Tahibacter amnicola: one gene and its partner. The protein of the gene in region 1 interacts with the protein of each later gene in a pairwise test. Links are inferred from orthologs where the notes say so. Each region holds a gene or a part of one and is shown in the gene's direction. Other genes may lie near its edges.

What was found.
Region 2: the proteins of sfsA (region 1) and N4264_RS10100 interact in binary tests that used the Escherichia coli proteins (3 or more experiments, as listed by UniProt). The link is inferred for Tahibacter amnicola from one-to-one orthologs.

The regions. Positions count from the first base shown.
Region 1 is NZ_CP104694.1:6,405,668-6,414,471, reverse strand. Bases 2,163-4,952 are described here. They hold sfsA (DNA/RNA nuclease SfsA), read left to right. Parts: upstream 2,163-3,101; coding sequence 3,102-3,803; downstream 3,804-4,952. Other genes in these bases: N4264_RS25440 (stage II sporulation protein M), read left to right, coding at 4,620-4,952; N4264_RS25445 (RDD family protein), read left to right, coding at 3,937-4,623; N4264_RS25455 (NCS2 family permease), read left to right, coding at 2,163-3,083. In the rest of the region: phosphate ABC transporter substrate-binding protein PstS, read right to left, coding at 1-638; N4264_RS25460 (hypothetical protein), read left to right, coding at 1,215-1,742; more of N4264_RS25455, read left to right, coding at 1,794-2,162; more of N4264_RS25440, read left to right, coding at 4,953-5,618; N4264_RS25435 (DUF4129 domain-containing protein), read left to right, coding at 5,651-7,312; N4264_RS25430 (DUF4350 domain-containing protein), read left to right, coding at 7,309-8,466; N4264_RS25425 (AAA family ATPase), read left to right, coding at 8,463-8,804. UniProt on the Escherichia coli protein: Binds to DNA non-specifically. Could be a regulatory factor involved in maltose metabolism.
Region 2 is NZ_CP104694.1:2,368,036-2,377,049, forward strand. The notes cover bases 3,617-6,616. They hold N4264_RS10100 (glutamate-5-semialdehyde dehydrogenase), read left to right. Parts: upstream 3,617-4,486; coding sequence 4,487-5,746; downstream 5,747-6,616. Other genes in these bases: proB (glutamate 5-kinase), read left to right, coding at 3,617-4,490; N4264_RS10105 (hypothetical protein), read left to right, coding at 5,897-6,550. Outside these bases: N4264_RS10080 (acetylglutamate kinase), read left to right, coding at 1-1,055; argC (N-acetyl-gamma-glutamyl-phosphate reductase), read left to right, coding at 1,087-2,046; N4264_RS10090 (argininosuccinate lyase), read left to right, coding at 2,048-3,361; more of proB, read left to right, coding at 3,345-3,616; N4264_RS10110 (acyl-CoA dehydrogenase family protein), read left to right, coding at 6,767-8,542; N4264_RS10115 (two-component regulator propeller domain-containing protein), read right to left, coding at 8,545-9,014. UniProt on the Escherichia coli protein: Catalyzes the NADPH-dependent reduction of L-glutamate 5-phosphate into L-glutamate 5-semialdehyde and phosphate. The product spontaneously undergoes cyclization to form 1-pyrroline-5-carboxylate.

The DNA.
Region 1 (8,804 bases):
GTTTCGTTGCCCTGGATACCCCGACCCGTTGGCCACTGTGGCGCCTTCGACGTACCGACGCCCTGCGCCCATTCCGGGCTGACCTTGGTCAGGTACGAGGTGATGTTGAAGCTCGTGCCGGAACTGTCGCCGCGGTACAGGACGATGATCGGCTGTGCCGGCAGGGGCATCGCCGGGTTGAGCTCCTGCAGCTTCGGATCATTCCATTGGGTGATGCGGCCCAGGTAGATCTCGGCCAGCAGGGTACCGGTCAGCTGCAGGCGCCGACGTTCGCCGGGAAAGTTCACGACGATGGCGATGCCGCCGGCAACCACGGGAAACTGCGTGAGATTGTTCTTGGTCAGCTCGTCTTCCGACAGCGGCGCGTCGGTCATGGCGAAGTCCACCGTGCCGGCCTTGACCTGTTCAATGCCGGCGCCCGAGCCCGAGGCCTTGTAGGAGACCCTGGTGCCCGATTGTTGCGACCAGGTGTTGATCCAGCGCCCCAGCAACGGTTCGACGAAGGTGGAGCCGGCGCCCGAGAGCTCCGCCGCACCGGCATTCATGGCCAGTGATGCAACGGTGACGGCGCAAATCAGGAGCAGACGTCGGACTATTCCGGTCGCCTGGGCGACCGGACGCGGCAAGGTGTTGTTCATGGCGAGCCTTTCTGAGTGGTCTGAACGAGGCGGAAAGCCTTGTTCTTCGGCGCCCCTTGAGTCGAGGGGCGGGCAAAAGACGCTGGGTACGTCAGCGTCTGACGGGGTTGTGGGGGGGTGTTCGCCTCAGCAGGGTTTCAATCCTGACGCTTGTTCAGGACTTCTTTCTGCAGGAGTCGGCACAGGGATTGCGGTGCACGATTGCTCCCGCGTCTTGTGTATAAAAAAACAAAAGAAACATGCGAATTCGTATTGAATGCGGGATTCGCGGTTTGATGATGCAGCATGGCCTTCCTCTGGCAGGGGATGGCAGCAGGTGCAATCCCTTCAGTCAGTCCGTTCCCTGGGGGCAGCCGACGGTTGTCGTCGATATGCCGGTTTCGTGCGCCACTGGAGGGCCCGATCTCCGGTGATGTCACGGTTCCTGCCGATGCCACGGCGTTGTAGCGCCGGCCACAGGCGGCCGCGGAGCCTAAAGAGGGTGTCCGCAAAGCACAAGCCCATGCGTGTTCCCGGCTTGGCTTTGCCCGCCCGCCGCCGCAGAATCGGTCGATCGATGATGACGGAGTAGCAGGGATGTCGGTTTCAATCAGGCGGGGTCTGGTGTTGGCACTGGCAGTGGCAGGCGCGCTGTCGACGGCGGTCGCCGAAGAGGCGTCGCGGCTGGAGACGCTGATGGGCAGCGAGGCGTTCCGCGCCAGTGGCCTTGACCAGCAATCGCCCGAGCAGCTGCGCCGGCTGGAAGACTGGCTCTACAACCATGCCGGCGAACTGCGTTCCCTGAAGCCGGCCTCCGAAGCGTCGTCGGCCACGGCGGTCGCCGAGCGCAAGGCGGCGCCCGATGAGGCGAAGCCGGCCGGCGAGCCGAAGGTGAGTGCCGACGAGGTGCACAGCCGCATCGCCGGTGCATTCAACGGCTGGTCCCAGGGCAAGGTACTGGTTCTGCAGAACGGCCAGAAATGGCGTGTGAGCGACGCCAGTTCGCTGGTGGTTTCGCGCGGTCTGGACGCGCCGGAAGTGACCGTAAAGCGCGGCTTCATGGGCATCTGGTTCATCAAGGTCAAGGGGTACAACACGACGGCCCAGGTGAAACCGGAGAACTGATCGCCGCGCATCGCGTGCGTGCCGTGCCTGCGCCACCTTGACGGAGCGACCATGATCGAATCGCTGTTCCAGTTGCGCGAGCACGGCACCACCGTGCGCACCGAATGCCTGGCAGGCCTGTCCACCTTCCTGGCGATGGCCTACATCATGTTCGTCAACCCGGAGATCCTTTCCGCGGCGGGCATGCCGCGCGATGCGGTCTTCGTCGCTACCTGCCTGGCGGCCGCGCTGGGATCGGCGGTCATGGGCCTGTATGCGAACTATCCCATCGCCATGGCGCCGGGCATGGGGCTCAACGCCTACTTCGCGTTCACTGTCGTGCAGGGGCTGGGTTACACCTGGCAGGCGGCACTGGGCGCCGTATTCATCTCCGGCTGCCTGTTCATCCTGGTCAGCCTGGTGCGCATCCGCGAGTGGATCGTCGATGCGATCCCGCGTTCGCTAAAGCTATCCATCTCTGCCGGCATCGGACTGTTCCTGGCCATCATCGGCATGAAGAATGCCGGACTGATTGCCGCCAGCCCGGCGACGTTCGTGACTGTCGGCACGCTGACTTCACCGGGCGTGCTCCTGGCTGCCGCCGGCCTGCTGCTGATCGTGGCGCTGGAAGCGCGTCGCGTCACCGGTGGCATCATCATCGGTATTCTCTTGGTCACCCTCGTGTCGATCGTGCTGGGCCTGAGCCCGCTGGCCGGTGTCGCGTCGCTGCCGCCGTCGCTGATGCCGACCTTGCTGCAGCTGGACTTGCGTGCAGCGCTGGATGCCGGGCTGATTGCCGTCGTGCTCACCTTCTTCCTGGTGGAGCTGTTCGACGCGACGGGAACGCTGATCGGCGTGAGTCACCGCGCCGGCCTGCTCGACAAGGACGGCAAGCTGCCGCGCTTGCGCCGGGCTCTGCTGGCCGATTCGACTGCGATCGTCGCCGGTGCGGCGATGGGCACCTCGTCAACCACCGCCTATATCGAAAGCGCCGCCGGCACCGCCGCCGGCGGGCGCACGGGACTGACCGCCGTCGTGGTCGCGCTGCTGTTCCTGGCGGCGCTGCTGTTCTCGCCGCTCGCGGCGAGCGTACCGCCCTACGCGACGGCGCCGGCGCTGATCTACGTGGCGATCCTGATGACGCGCGGCCTGGCGGAAATCGACTGGGACGACCTGACCGAAGCAGCTCCCGCCGTCATCTGCGCCGTGGCCATGCCGTTCACCTTTTCCATCGCCCACGGCATCGGCTTCGGGTTCATCAGCTACGCCGTGATCAAGGGGCTTTCCGGCCGCTATCGCGAAGTGTCGCCGGCCGTATGGGTGATCGCCGCGGTGTTCGTCGCCAAGTTCGGCTGGCTGTGAACACGGCGGCCACTCGTCGTGCGATTTGCTGAGCCGCTGCAACCGGCGACGCTGCTGCGCCGGCGCCAGCGTTTCTTCGCCGACGTGCGCGATGCCGCCGGCCAGGAGCTGACCGTGCTGTGTGCGAATACCGGCCGCATGCTGGGCTATTCGCAACCGGGAATGCGGATCTGGCTTTCGCCGCGGCCGCCCGGCTCGCGCCATGCATGGCGCTGGGAGCTGTCGGAGGTGGCGGGAGCGCTGGTCTGCGCGCATCCGCACCATGCGGTGAATCTGGTGCTCGAGGCCGTGGGCGAGGGCCGGCTCGCCGAGCTGGAGGGCTATGCCGGCGTGCGCCGGGAAGTGCGTTACGGCCGCGAGGGCAGTCGCGTCGACCTGCTGCTTGAATCACCCGGGCGTCCGCCGTGCTTCGTCGAGGTCAAGGCCGTGACAGCGGCCGATGAATTCGGCCTGGCGCTGTTCCCCGACGCGGTGAGCACGCGTGCGGCCAGGCATATGCGGGAACTGGCTGCCATGCGCGCCGAAGGGGCGCGGTCGGTCGTGGTTTTTGTGGTCCAGCGCAGTGATGCCCTGGCCCTGCGCACCGCCAGCGAGATCGATCCGGCGTATGCCGCGGCCTTCCGGACGGCGACGTCCGCCGGGGTGGAAACCCTGGTGCTGGGCATGCACGTCAAGCGGGAGGGGATCACCTTCGAACGCCGCCTGGCGTTGTTACGGTGATCCTCCCGGGCGCCGTAATCCGTTGTGAAGCGGGCGGCTTGCCGGCTAAAGTGCCACGCCCGGGCGTTGCCGGCGGCCGCGAGACAGGCCGTCCATCCCGGTGGCCGTGCGTGACGAAGGCATCCCTGGCGCAATGATCGATACCCTCACCCTGGTGGAAACCCCCGAAGGCATCAACCTGCGGCTGCGATCGGCCGGCCTGATGCCGCGGTCCGTCGCCTGGGCGGTGGACCTGGGCATCCGCGTTGCCGCGCTGTGGGTGCTGGCGATGCCGCTGGGTTTCTTCGGCGAGAGCGGGCAGGGCATCTACCTGATCGTGATCTTCCTGATCATGTGGTGGTACCCGGTGATTTTCGAAGTTCTCAACAATGGCCAGACCCTCGGCAAGCGCGCCATGGGCCTGCGCGTGGTGCACGCCAACGGCACGCCGGTGAGCTGGACGGCCTCGTTCGTGCGCAATCTGATGCGTACCGTCGACCTGCTGCCGTTTCTCTACGGTGTCGGCGCCGTTTCCAGCCTGGTGGATCACAGCAGCCGGCGCCTGGGCGACATCGTGGCCGGAACGCTGGTGGTGCACGTGGACAAACCCAAGCGTCCGACCGCTGCGCCGCACGTCGCGCCCGTTGACGTGCCGATCGTGCTGACCCAGGCGGAGAAGGCGGCGATCCTCGCCTTCGCCGAACGTTCGCGCCAGCTGACCGGCGAGCGCCAGCTGGAACTGGCCAGCCTGCTGCCGATGCTCACGCAGACGCGCGGGCCCAAGGCGGTCGAGCGCCTGCTCGGCATGGCCAACGCCATCCTCGGGCGCAAACCCGCATGAAGCAGGACGCTTTCGTCGCCGCCCACCAGTCTGATTGGAGCGCGCTGGACGCCTGGCTGATCGCCCGGTCCCAGCCCAAGGCCAAGGACCGTTCCTTCGACGCCGAAGGCCTGTTGTCGGACGTGGATTTTCCCGCGGCCTACCGGCGGGTCTGCCATCACCTCGCCCTGGCGGAGCGCCGCGGCTACAGCACCCTGCTGATCGACTACCTGCGCGAACTGATCCAGCGTGGCCACCAGGTGCTGTATCGGCCCTCGGCGCCGCGCTGGCATCGCATTGCCCTGTTCCTCGGCGCGGAATTCCCGCGCCTGGTGCGCAGCCAGTGGCGCGTGATGGCGGTGTCTGCGGCGCTGCTGTTCGTGCCGTTCCTTCTCACCATTGGCCTGATCCAGTGGCGGCCGGACCTGGCCCAGTCGCTGTTCGAACCCGCCCAGCTGGCCCAGTTCGAGAACATGTACGACCCGGCCAACTCCGGCAGGCGGCTGGGCCGCACGGAAGGCACGGATGTAAAAATGTTCGGTTATTACATCATGAACAATGTCAGTATCGGCTTCCGCACCTTTGCCAGCGGCCTGGTCGCCGGCGTCGGCAGCGTGTTGGTGCTGGTAAGCAACGGGATCATCATGGGCGGGGTGGCCGGGCACCTGACGGCCATTGGTTACGGCGGGCCTTTCTGGCGCTTCGTCGTCGGGCATTCCGCGCCCGAGCTCCTGGCCATCGTCATTGCCGGCGGCGCCGGCCTGCAGCTGGGCATGGCCATCCTCGCGCCAGGCCGTCGCACGCGCGGCCGCGCGCTCGTGGAGGCCGGCGTGATCGGCGCACGCCTGGCACTGGGCGTTTTCGCGATGCTGGTGTTCGCGGCGTTTGTCGAGGCGTTCTGGTCGTCGATCGAATGGATGCCCGACCCGGTGAAATTCAGTGTCGGCGGCTTGCTGTGGCTGTTCATCCTGCTGTGGCTGGTGCGGGGCGGAAGGGAACATGCGCATGGGGGCTGAGGCCGGAATGGCGCCATCGGGCCGGGTGAACCATGCAGCTTGAAGAGCTGACCATCGCGGTCCGCCGCCGCGCGCCGTGGGAAGCGGCGGACCTGGGGATTGCCCTGGTGCGGCACCATGCGCGTGCCATCTGGGTGTCGTGGATCATCGCCACGCTGCCTGTCGCACTGGCCTTCATGGCGGTCGGTGCCCTGCTGGACCAGATGTGGATTGCGTCGGTGCTGCTGTGGTGGTTCAAGCCCGCGTTCGACCGCGTGCCGCTGTTCGTGCTCTCGCGGGCTGTCTTCGGCGAGACGCCGAGCCTGCGCCAGACGCTCGAGAGTGCACGCCGCTGGGGCTGGAGCGGTATCTGGCCCTGGCTGCTGTGGCGCCGTCTCAACCCGGCGCGGGCGCTGCTGCTGGGCGTGGACCTGCTCGAAGGACTCACCGGCGCGCGGCGATCCCAGCGCGTGCGCCTGCTGGCCAAGGGCAGCGGCACACCGGCGTCCATGCTGACCATCGTCGGCATTCACCTGGACACCATGCTGTCGTTTTCCATCATCGTCTCGGTACTGATCTTCGTGCCGACCGAATTCCTGTCCGACTCGGCCCAGGCGATGTGGCGCACGCTCACCGAAGAGCCGCCGCTGTGGGCGCAGATGCTGCTGTACCTGGCCGGCTGGATCGGCATGAGCATCGTCGAGCCCTTCTATGTCGGCGCCGGGTTCGGGCTGTACCTCAATCGCCGCACCGAACTGGAAGCCTGGGACGTCGAACTGGTGTTCCGCCGGCTTGCCGCGCGGCTGCAGCCGGCCGCCGCCGTGGTCCTGGCGCTGGCGACGGTGCTGTTCGTCGCGCCCACGGTGCGGGCGGAAGCGGTGGCCACCGCGCCGGTGGACAGCGCCTGCGAGCAGTGCGAGCACACCGAACCGGACGAGACCGACGCCGCCGACGCCGCACCGGACCAGGACGGGGACCGCGAACGCTCCGGCCGCCTGGAAGAGATGCTGGGCCTGGACGACCTGCACGCGAAGACGAACACTGCGCCGCTGGAAACGGTCTTTGGCTCGGGTTATCAGGCAGACAGCACCTCGTTCCAGGACAACGTCGCGAAGGCCTATACCGATCCGGACCTCAACCCCAAGGCCACGATCACCACCTGGCAGCGGCGCAATCCGCTGGAGTCGTCCTCGTCGTCGAGCCGGACGAATATGGGATGGGCACGCCATCTTGGCCAGTTCTTCGGGGTCCTGGCCGAAGCGGCCCTGTGGGCGCTGGTGGCCTTCGGTGTGTACCTGCTGGTGCGCTACCGCGACGTGTGGCTGTCCTGGTTGCCTGGCGGCCCGGTGCGCCGTGCGCCCGATACCGTCGATGTGCACGAACTGACGGTGCCGGAACGCCTGCCGGACGATATTCCAGCTGCGATACGCGCCCTGATCGCCGCGGGGCAGCACCGGGCGGCGCTGGCGCTGCTCTATCGGGCGTCCGTTGAACGCCTGGCGGTGGCGCTGGGTGCGCCGCTTCCGCCGGGAGCGACCGAGTCCGAGTGCGTGCGGCGTGCCCGAAACCTGGGCGAGGACCCGTACGCCGCGCTGTTTATCCGCATCGTCCGCCTGTGGCAGGCAGCCGCCTATGCCAGCCGGTTGCCGACCAGCGCCGAGCTGGAAGCCCTGCTGCGCGAGTGGTCGGCGCCGCCGCGGAGTGCGGCGCCATGAAATACAAGGCCTGGATCATCGGCGGCGTAGGGGCTGTCCTCGTCGGGCTCCTCGTGGCCTGGTGGCTGTACACCTTCGAGCGGGTCGAGAAAGAAGTGTCGGTGCCGCCGCGCGGCGAGGCCAGCTACAACCCGCTGTTCGCCCTGCAGAAGACGCTGGAGGCGCGCGGCCTGCGCGCTGAATCGCACGCGACGTTGGCATTGACCGCGCTGGATCTCAAACCCGGCGACACCGTTATCTACAGCGCCGATCCGCGCGCGATGACCCGGCAGCAGGTCGATGCGCTGCTCACGTGGGTCGATTCGGGTGGACGCCTGGCCTTTGCGATTCCCGCGAGCGCGGAAGGACGTCCCGGCGACCTGATGGATGACCTGGGCCTGACCGTGCGGGAATCCCGCGATTGCCTGGAATGGCCGGCCGGCAGCGGTGCAGGGACCGGCGAGCCGAAAACCGATGATGAGAAAGCCGATGGCAAGAAGGGGCGCTGGTGCACGCGCCATCGCTTCCAGGTCCATCCGGAATACTGGGGCGACTATGCCTGGCTGTGGGGCAACGACACGCAGGGTTACCTCATGGGGCGCCAGTCCTTCGGTGCCGGACGCCTGTTCGTGGCGGCAAATCTTTCCTTTCTCCACAACCGTCATCTCAACGAGGGCGGCAATGCCGCATTCGCCTGGCAGGTGCTCGGCCCGCTGCTGGGTGAGGGGCAGGTGCACCTGATCTATGCCTCGGATGTACCGCCCTGGTACGTGTACCTGGTACGCCAGGGCTGGCCGGTGTTGTTGCCGCTGGTGCTGGCGCTGCTGGCCTGGCTGTGGGCGCGCAACGAGCGCCTGGGCCCCGTTCTGCCGCTGGCGGCGGCGCACCAGCGCGCCCTGCTGATGCACGTGCGCGCGGCCGGCGAGTTCGCCTTCCGGCGTGGCCGTGGCGGTGCCCTTTACGCCGTGGTGCGCCGCGGCTTCTTCGAACGCCTGCGCCGGCGCGAGCCTCTCCTGGCCGCGCTGGACGAGGAAAACCTCATCGTTGCGCTGGCCGAGCGCCATCGCCTGCCGCAGGCGGACATCCGCCAGGCGCTGCGCCCGATGGACCTGACCCGGCCCGAAGTGTTTTTCGCGACGATCCGAACCTTGACGCTACTGAGAAACCAGACATGAGCCCCGATGCCAGCGCGCCCCTGACCGGCGCCGCCCTTGTCGAGCGTACCCACGCCATCCGAAAGCAGATCGCCCAGGCCTTCGTCGGCCAGACCGAGGTGCTGGACCAACTGCTGGTCGCGCTGCTCGCCGGCGGCCACGTATTGCTCGAAGGCGTACCTGGCCTGGGCAAGACGCTCCTCGTGCGCGCCCTGTCCGCGGCGATGGAATGCACCTTCGCCCGTGTGCAGTTCACCCCCGACCTCATGCCCAGCGACGTGAGCGGCCACGCCTTCTACGACCCGAAGTCCGAAGGTTTCAAGATTCGGCGCGGCCCGGTGTTCACCAACCTGCTGCTG
Region 2 (9,014 bases), 4.0 Mb from region 1 along the record:
GCATCCAGAAGCAGACCATCGACGGCCTGCGCGTGACTTCACCCGAGGCACTGGCGATCGTGCGCCGCGTTATGCTGACCGAGAACCTCAAGCTCGTCGAATCGCTGCAGGCGACGGACGCGCGTGCGACCTCAATCGTCGGCGGCGTCTTCGACGCGGAGTTCATGGACCGCGAACGCTACGGCCTTGTCGGCGAGGTGACCGGCGTAAATCTGGCGCCGATCGAAGCCAGCCTCAACGCCGGCTCCATTCCCGTGATCGCGAGCCTGGGCGAAACACTGGGCGGTCAGATTCTCAACATCAATGCGGATTTCGCGGCCAATGAGCTGGTGCAGGTGCTGCAGCCCTACAAGATCATCTTCCTGACCAGCACGGGTGGCCTGCTCGACGGTGAAGAGGCGGTGATCGATTCGATCAACCTGTCGACCGAATACGATCATCTGATGGCGCAGCCGTGGCTGCATTCGGGCATGCGGCTGAAGATCGAGCAGATCAAATTGCTGCTGGACCGCCTGCCGCTGACGTCCTCGATCTCGATCACGCGGCCGGCCGAGCTGGCCAAGGAACTCTTCACCCACAAGGGCTCGGGCACGCTGGTGCGGCGCGGCGAGAAAGTCCTGAAGTTCCATTCCTGGCAGGGCATCGACTGCGATCGCCTGCGCTCGCTGATCGAGTCGAGTTTCGGGCGGCGCCTGGTCGCGGACTACTTCGAGCGCACAGTTCCCCAGTGCGTCTACATCAGCGAGAACTATCGCGCCGCGGTGATCCTGACGGAGGTCCAGGGGCATACCTATCTCGACAAATTCGCGGTGCTCGACGAGGCGCAGGGCGAGGGACTGGGGCGTGCCGTGTGGCAGGTGATGCGCGAGGAGGTGCCGCAGCTGTTCTGGCGCTCACGACACGGCAACCTGGTCAATCCGTTCTACTACGCCGAATCCGATGGCTGCTTCAAGCAGGAAAAGTGGAAAGTGTTCTGGTATGGGCTGGAAGATTTTTCCGACATCGCCTTCTGCGTGGACCATTGCCGCGACCGGCCGCCAACCCTGATCGGTTGACGGCCCTGAACCCCTGGAGATTCCGTCGTCCATGAAGAAATCCGTTGGCATCATCGGCGCGCGCGGTCACACCGGCGCCGAACTGATTTCCCTGATCGCAGGACATCCGGGCCTGGAGCTGGCCTTTGTCTCGTCACGTGAGCTGGATGGCCAGCGCGTCAGCGATCACAATGCCCACTACCGTGGCGATCTGCGCTACACCAATCTAGACCCCGCTCAGACTGCCGCCCATGACGCGGACGCTGTCGTCCTGGCCCTGCCCAACGGCAAGGCTGCTCCCTACGTCGAGGCGATGGGCGAATCCTCGACCATCCTGCTCGACCTGTCGGCCGACTACCGCTTCGATCGCAGCTGGTACTACGGGCTTCCCGAGCTGTACCGTTCCGCCTGGCAGGACCAGCGGCGCATCAGCAATCCCGGCTGTTATGCCACGGCCATGCAGCTGGCGATCGCGCCCATCAAGGATCTCCTGGCCGGCCCGCCGACCTGCTTTGGTGTTTCCGGCTATTCGGGCGCCGGAACGACGCCGTCCGACAAGAACGATCCGCAGAAATTGCGCGACAACCTGATGCCGTATTCGCTGGTCGGCCACGTGCATGAGCGGGAGGTCAGCGAACATCTGGGCCTGCCCGTGGAATTCATGCCGCACGTAGCGCCGCACTTTCGCGGCATCACCATGACCGTCAACCTGTGGCTGCAGACACCGCAGACCTTGCCGGCAGTCACTGGCCGGTATCGCGAGCGCTATTCGGCCGAGCCGCTCGTCCGCGTCGTGGACGAGGCGCCCTGGGTCAGCCGGATCGCCGGCGACCACGGCTGCGAGATCGGCGGATTCGCGCTGGCGCCGGGCGGAAAGCGTCTGGTGGTCGTCGCCACGATCGACAACCTGCTCAAGGGGGCCGCAACGCAGGCCCTGCAGAATCTCAACCGTGCCCTTGGCTTTGACGAGCTGACGGCAATTCCCGTGACCGCATCGAAGGCGGAGCCCTGACATGTCCGAACTGCTGTGGCAGAAATCCGGTGTCGAAGTCGACAAGCGCATCATGCAATTCCTCGCCGGTGACGACGTGCTGCTCGACCGCGAATTTTTCCTGCACGACATCCAGGCGAGTCAGGCCCATGTGGAGGGGCTCGCCCGCATCGGGTTGATCACGGCGGAGGAATCGGCGCAGCTGGTACGTGAACTGGCGGAACTGGGCGAGGATTTTCATTCCGGCCGCTTTATCCTGGACGACAGCTACGAAGACGGTCACTCGGCCATCGAGGCACGTCTTATTGCGCGACTGGGGGATATCGGACGCAAGGTGCACACCGGGCGCAGCCGCAATGACCAGATCCTGGTCGCGTCGCGTCTGTGGCTGAAGGAGAAGCTGGCCGAGCTGGTGACGCTATGCCGTGGCGTCGCGCGCGTTTGCCTGGATCGGGCCGCGCGCGACGACCTGCCGATGCCCGGCTACACGCACCTGCAGCGGGCGGTGGTGTCGTCCACGGGAATGTGGTTCGCCGGCTTTGCCGAGGCGTTCATCGATAACGCCCGGCGCGCGGCCGACACCTTGGCCCTGGTCGACTGCAATCCGCTCGGTACTGCGGCAGGCTATGGCGTCAACCTGCCGCTGGACCGGGATTTCACGACGCAGCGCCTGGCCTTCGGCCGCCTCCAGCTGTCGCCGATCTACGCGCAGTTGTCGCGCGGAAAGTTCGAGCTGGCGGCGCTCGACGCCCTGGCGGGCGCCTTGCTCGATCTGCGTCGTCTGGCGTGGGACCTTAGCCTGTTCACCACCGCCGAGTACCGGTTCGTGCAGCTGCCTGCCGCGTACACCACGGGCTCGTCGATCATGCCAAACAAGCGCAATCCGGACGTCGTCGAGCTGATGCGGGCGAGCTATTCCGCCGTGGCGGCCGCACGCTGCGAAGTGGAACAGTTGCTTTCGCTGCCGTCGGGTTACCAGCGCGATCTGCAGTTTTCCAAGGGCTCCATCGTGCATGGATTCACGCGTGGGCTTGGTGCTCTGGCGCTTTTGCCGAATCTGTTGCGTGAGCTGGGCTGGGATGCCGCCGCCATGCGCGCGGCGATCGAGAGCAGCATGTATGCCACCGACGTGGCGATTGAGCAGGCCGCCGCCGGCGTGCCGTTCCGCGAAGCCTACCGGCGTGCGGCGGATACGGCGAACGAAGCGGGGCAGGGGCGTACACCGGAAGCCAGCCTTGCGGCCCGCGTGTCCCCCGGCGGCGCTGCTGACCTGCGTCTGGCGGAGCTTGAACGGCGCTGGCAGGCCGGGGAGATCAGCGATGCGTCCCGCGCATAGTCCGCACGGACTTCCTCCTTGGCGCCGCGCCGTGCTGAAGGTCGGCAGCAGCCTGCTGGCGGCGGACGGCGCCGGCCTGAGCACGCGCTACGCTCTTGGTATCGCCGAGTTCATCGCTGCGGCGCACCGCGCCGGTCGCGAAATCGTGCTGGTGTCCTCCGGTGCCGTGGCGGCGGGGCGTGCCCTGGTCCGTTCGCAGCCGGAGACAGCCCACGGTCTTGCCGCGCGGCAGGCGCTGGCGGCGATCGGTCAGACCAGCGTGGTGGCGCTGTGGCAGCGCTTCTTCGATCGACCGGTTGCCCAGGTGCTGCTGACCCATGACGACCTGCGTAACCGCCGCCGCTACTTGAACGCCCGCGCGACGCTGCGCGAACTGCTCGGCCTGGGTGCGCTGCCTGTCGTCAATGAAAATGACACGGTCGCTGTCGATGAGCTCAAGCTGGGTGACAACGACAATCTCGCCGCGATCGTCGCTGCACTGGTCGATGCGGACGTGTTGATGATTGCCACGGATATCGACGGCCTGTTCACGGCCAATCCACGCACGCACAGCGATGCCGTTCCTGTCGAGGACGTGCCGGTTATCACGCCTGCCGTCATCGCGATGGCCGGTGGCGCCGGCAGCACCGTCGGAACCGGTGGGATGGCCACCAAGGTCGAAGCGGCGGGCAAGGCTGCAGCCGCCGGCATTCCGACGCTGCTCTTCAATGGCACCCGGGCGGATGTTCTGCGCGATCTCTCTGTCGACCGCCTCTGCGGCACCCGCTTTCGCGCCGAAGGCGGGCGACTGCACGCGCGCAAGTACTGGCTGCGCCACACACCGGGCAACGGCGGGCGCATTTGCGTCGACGCCGGCGCGGTGCGCGCCCTGCATGGCGCGGGCGCGTCGCTGTTGCCCAGCGGCGTGGTGGCCGTCGATGGCGATTTCGCGCGCGGTGACGTGGCGGACATCGTCGATGCAGAGGGTCGCACCATCGCACGTGGCCTGTGCCAGTACGGCGCCGTGGAGATCCGCCGCGTGGCCGGCCGCAAGTCGCGCGAGATTGAAGCCCTGCTGGGCTATAGCTACGGCGAAACCATTGTGCATCGCGACGATCTGGTCGTCCTGGAAGGAGCAGTGTCCGCATGACTGACTCGATCCGTACCTTGGCCTTGGCCTGCCGCGACGCCGCCGCGACCGTGGCAGCGCTGGATGCGGCGCGCAAAGCGGCGGTGCTCGTGGCGATGGCCGAGGCGATCGAACACGATGCCGATGCCATCCTGTCTGCCAACGCGCTCGACATGGCTGCAGCGCGGCAGAAGGCGCTCTCTTCGGCGATGCTGGATCGGCTCGCTCTGGATCCGGCGCGTGTTCGTGCCATGGCTGACGCACTGCGCCATGTGGCCGGATTGCCGGATCCGGTGGGGAGCGTGACGCGTCGGGAAACCCGGCCCAATGGCCTCACGATCGAACGCGTCCGCGTGCCACTCGGTGTGGTGGCAATGATCTATGAGGCCAGGCCGAATGTCACCGCTGACGCGGCGGGTCTCTGCCTGAAGGCCGGCAATGGCGTGATCCTTCGCGGCGGTTCGGAAGCCCTGCATTCCAACCGCGCCATCGCGGCCGCGCTGGGGCGCGCGCTGGAGATTAGCGGTATTTCACCGCACGCGATCACCCTGGTGGAGGATACGCGCCGCGAGGTCATGGTCGAACTCCTGCAGTTGACGGACATTGTGGATCTTGCCATTCCGCGCGGTGGCGAAGGGCTGATCCGGTTTGTCGCCGAGCACGCGCGCGTGCCGGTGATCAAGCACTACAAGGGTGTCTGCCATCTTTTCGTCGACAAGGACGCGGACCTGGCGTTGGCGCTGGCACTCCTGGTGGATGGGAAGACCACGCGCCCGGCGGTCTGCAACGCGCTGGAGACACTGCTGGTCCATCGCGCGTGTGCGGGGCAGTTCCTTCCAGCCGCGGTGCAAGCTCTCAGGGCCCGCGGGGTCGAGTTGCGCCTGTGCGAACGCGGCATCGCCATTGCCGGTGATCATACGCTGGCGACCGATGACGACTACGCGGCCGAATTTCTCGACCTGGTGCTGGCGGTGAAGGTGGTCGACGGTATCGACCAGGCTATCCACCACATCCGGCGATTCGGCTCGGATCACACCGAAGTCATCGCTACGCGCGATGCGCAACGCGCGGATCATTTCGTACGCAGCCTGCGCTCGGCGGTGGTGATGGTGAATGCGTCGTCGCGCTTTTCCGATGGCGGCGAGCTCGGCCTGGGCGCCGAGATTGGTATCTCCACCACCCGATTGCACGCCTATGGTCCGATGGGAGCGGAATCGCTCACCATCGAGCGCTTTGTCGTGCGCGGCAACGGCCAGGTTCGCCACGCTCCCACCTGAACCAGCTGCGTATATGCCATCAGTTGGGTCAATTTCGAGCCGATCTGGCGCAACCAAAGTGCTTCGGCCGACATCCTAACGGACACTGACACGTACCGCCCGATGAGGAGCGGAACCCGGTCAGCCAATCCAATTCGTCGGAGCGCTGCCATGTGGTCTTTCGCGGAAATTTCTGATCGTGCCCGTCACACCTTCTGGGTTCGTGCCTTGATCGCTGTGGTCGGCGGCGCCGTGCTGGCGCCCTCATTTGCCGATGCGGCCGAGCGCCAGGCCCTGGTGCTGGCCGATGCCCAGCCGACGGTGGTCAGTGAGGCGCTCGGAAAGGGCTACCGCGAGCGCGGGTTTGCCGTGCAGGCGATGCAGCCCGATGCATCCGGCGACGTGGTCGCCTACGCCGAAAGCGTGGCCAGGAAGGCGCGCGAAATGATGGCGGCGGGTGTGGAAGCCGCCGACATCACCATCGTGGCATCCGGCGACGCCACCAGTGCCGCTGTCCTGGCGTCGGCGATTCTCGGTCGTCTCGACATGAACTACGTGCTGGTCGGCGGCTGCGATCCGCAGCTGCAGGCGAACTACCGCTATCGTCCATCTGGTCGCATGCTCTCGCTCGTGGAGCCTGGCAGCAGTCGTTCCTGCCGTCCGGAGTGGAGCAACGCACCGCGTGTGTCACAGCGGCGCGAGCTTGACCTGGCGACGACCGGCTTCGCCGCGCCCGGTGCACCGACGCTCGATGCGATGGTGCAATGGTCGCAGGGCGAGTACCTCGCCGCGCGCACCGACCTGATAGTAGCCAACACCCGTTGACGACGCGGTCATGGTGCGGACGCAAGGGTCGGCGTCCGCACCGTGCCTTCGGGCTGCGCCTGAAACAGCATCCTGACGTCGCAACGGCCGCCATGAATCGAACGCGCCGGTGCACGCCACCGGCGCGTTTTCGCGTATCCGCTGCGGCGGCGCGCCGCTTGCGATCCTCCCATAGGCGATGGACACTGCCGGACGTTCCCCCAGGAGGCAGTGGCGATGAATACCGCACCCGCGCCCGCGGCAGCATCTTCCGGCGATGCACTGCGCCACGACCAGAGCGTGGCGAAAGGTCTGTTCTTCGGTGAGATTGTCGAAGAAAACCTCTTTCCCTATCCCGCACTGCGCGAGCGCGACCGGGAAATGCTCGGTGCGATGACCGATGCCATCGATGCCTTCCTGGCCGACAAGCAGGCGGAGCTCAAGCACTGGGATCGCATCGCCGAGCAGCCCGCCGAGTTCATCCAGGCGCTGCGCGACATGGGGCTGTTCGGGCTGATCATCCCCGAGGCCTTCGGTGGACTGGAGCTATCCAATGCGGCCTACGCCCGCGTGCTCTGCCAGACGAGCCAGCACGACAGTTCCGTCTCCCTGACCATTGGTGCGCACAGCTCCATCGGCATGAAGGGCGTGCTGCTGTTCGGCACCCCGGAACAGAAGGCGCAGTACCTGCCCCGGCTCGCCAGCGGCGAGATGATCGCCGCGTTCTGCCTTACTGAATCGGGCGCCGGCTCGGACGCGGCATCCGTGCGCACGCGTGCGACGCGCAACGCCGACGGCAGCTGGACCTTGAGTGGCGAGAAGATCTGGATCACCAATGGTGGAATAGCGGATTTATATACGGTGTTCGCGCGAACCGACACCCCCGAGGGCAAGATGACCGCCTTCATCGTCGAGGCGGCGTGGCCGGGGGTCAGCCATGGTCCGCACGAGGACAAGATGGGCATCCGTGCGTCCTCCACGACGACGGTGGCGTTTGCAGACGTGACGGTTCCCGCCGCCAACGTGCTGGGTGAGGTCGGCAAGGGTTTCAAGGTTGCGATGGCGATCCTCAACAATGGGCGCACGGGACTTGGCGGCGGCGCGGTTGGCGGCATGAAGGCGCTGATCCGCCTGGCCACGGCCCAGTCCAAGGAACGCAAGCAGTTCGGACGCCCGATCGCGGAATTCGGGCTGGTGCGCGAGAAAATCGCGCAGATGACCGTCGACTGTTTTGCCGCGGAAAGCGCGGTCTGGATGGTTGCGCACTACATCGACAGCGGTTGCGCCGACTATTCCGTCGAAGCAGCGATCAGCAAGATCTTCGCCAGCGAAGCCGTGCAGCGTGCGAGCTACGAGGCATTGCAGATCGCCGGCGGCAACGGCTTCATGCGCGAATATCCCTATGAGCAGATCAGCCGCGATACGCGCATCCTGTCCATCTTCGAAGGGACCAACGAAATCCTGCGACTATACGTGGGCCTTTCCGGCCTGAAGGACGTCGGCGCCACCCTGTCGAACCTGAAATCGGCGGTGGGCAACATTTTCAACGATCCCATCAAGGGCTTTGGCGTTCTGACCACCTACGCCAGCCGTCGCGTGCGCGAAACGACCGGCTACGGCACCGACAAGATCCTGCGCGAGCTGTCGCCGCCGCTGCGACGGGCCGCCGCGACGTACGAGAGGTACGTCGTCGAGCTGTCCAAAAGTTCCGATGCGCTGCTGCGCCGCTACGGAAAGTCCATTGCCGACCAGCAATACGCGCTCAAGCGGGTGGCGGACATGGCGATCGATCTCTTCGTGGGATTGTGCGTGCTGTCGCGCGCCGATTCCCTGGTTCGCGCGGCGCATGCCGACGCGGTGGCGGCCGTACAGATTGCGGAAGTGTTTACCCGGCAGGCGCGGCGACGTCTTTCGCGCAATGTGCGCGGCCTGGAGCGCAATGCCGATACGGAGATGGACGCATTGGCGGCGCGCATCCTGGAGCGCGGCGACTACGCCTGGGATGTAATCTGAGGTCAATGCATGAGAGATCCGTCGGGGCTGTTGCGTCGGGCGGGCGGGTGAATCGGAAGGAACACCGCAAAGCAGCTGCCGTGTCCCGGTTCGCTGACGACCTGGATGGTACCGCCGTGGCGTTCCACGATACTCCAGGCGACCGACAGGCCCAGCCCGGTTCCCGCACCAACCGGCCGGGTTGAGAAGAATGGCTCGAAGATCCGGCCCAGGTGTGCCGGATCGATGCCGACGCCCGTGTCGCACAGGTCCACGCGTACACGGGCGCCGTCGACGCTGGTGCGCACGGTCACGCGGCCGCGTCCGGAAATCGCCTGCAACGCGTTGACGAGAATGGCCAGGAACACCTGGTTGATCTGGAAGGGGATGGCGGTGATCAGCGGCACATCGCCGAATTCGCGCACCACCTCGACGCGGTCACGAATCGCATGTGCCAGGATGTTGAGGGTGCTTTCAAGTCCTGTCCGCACGT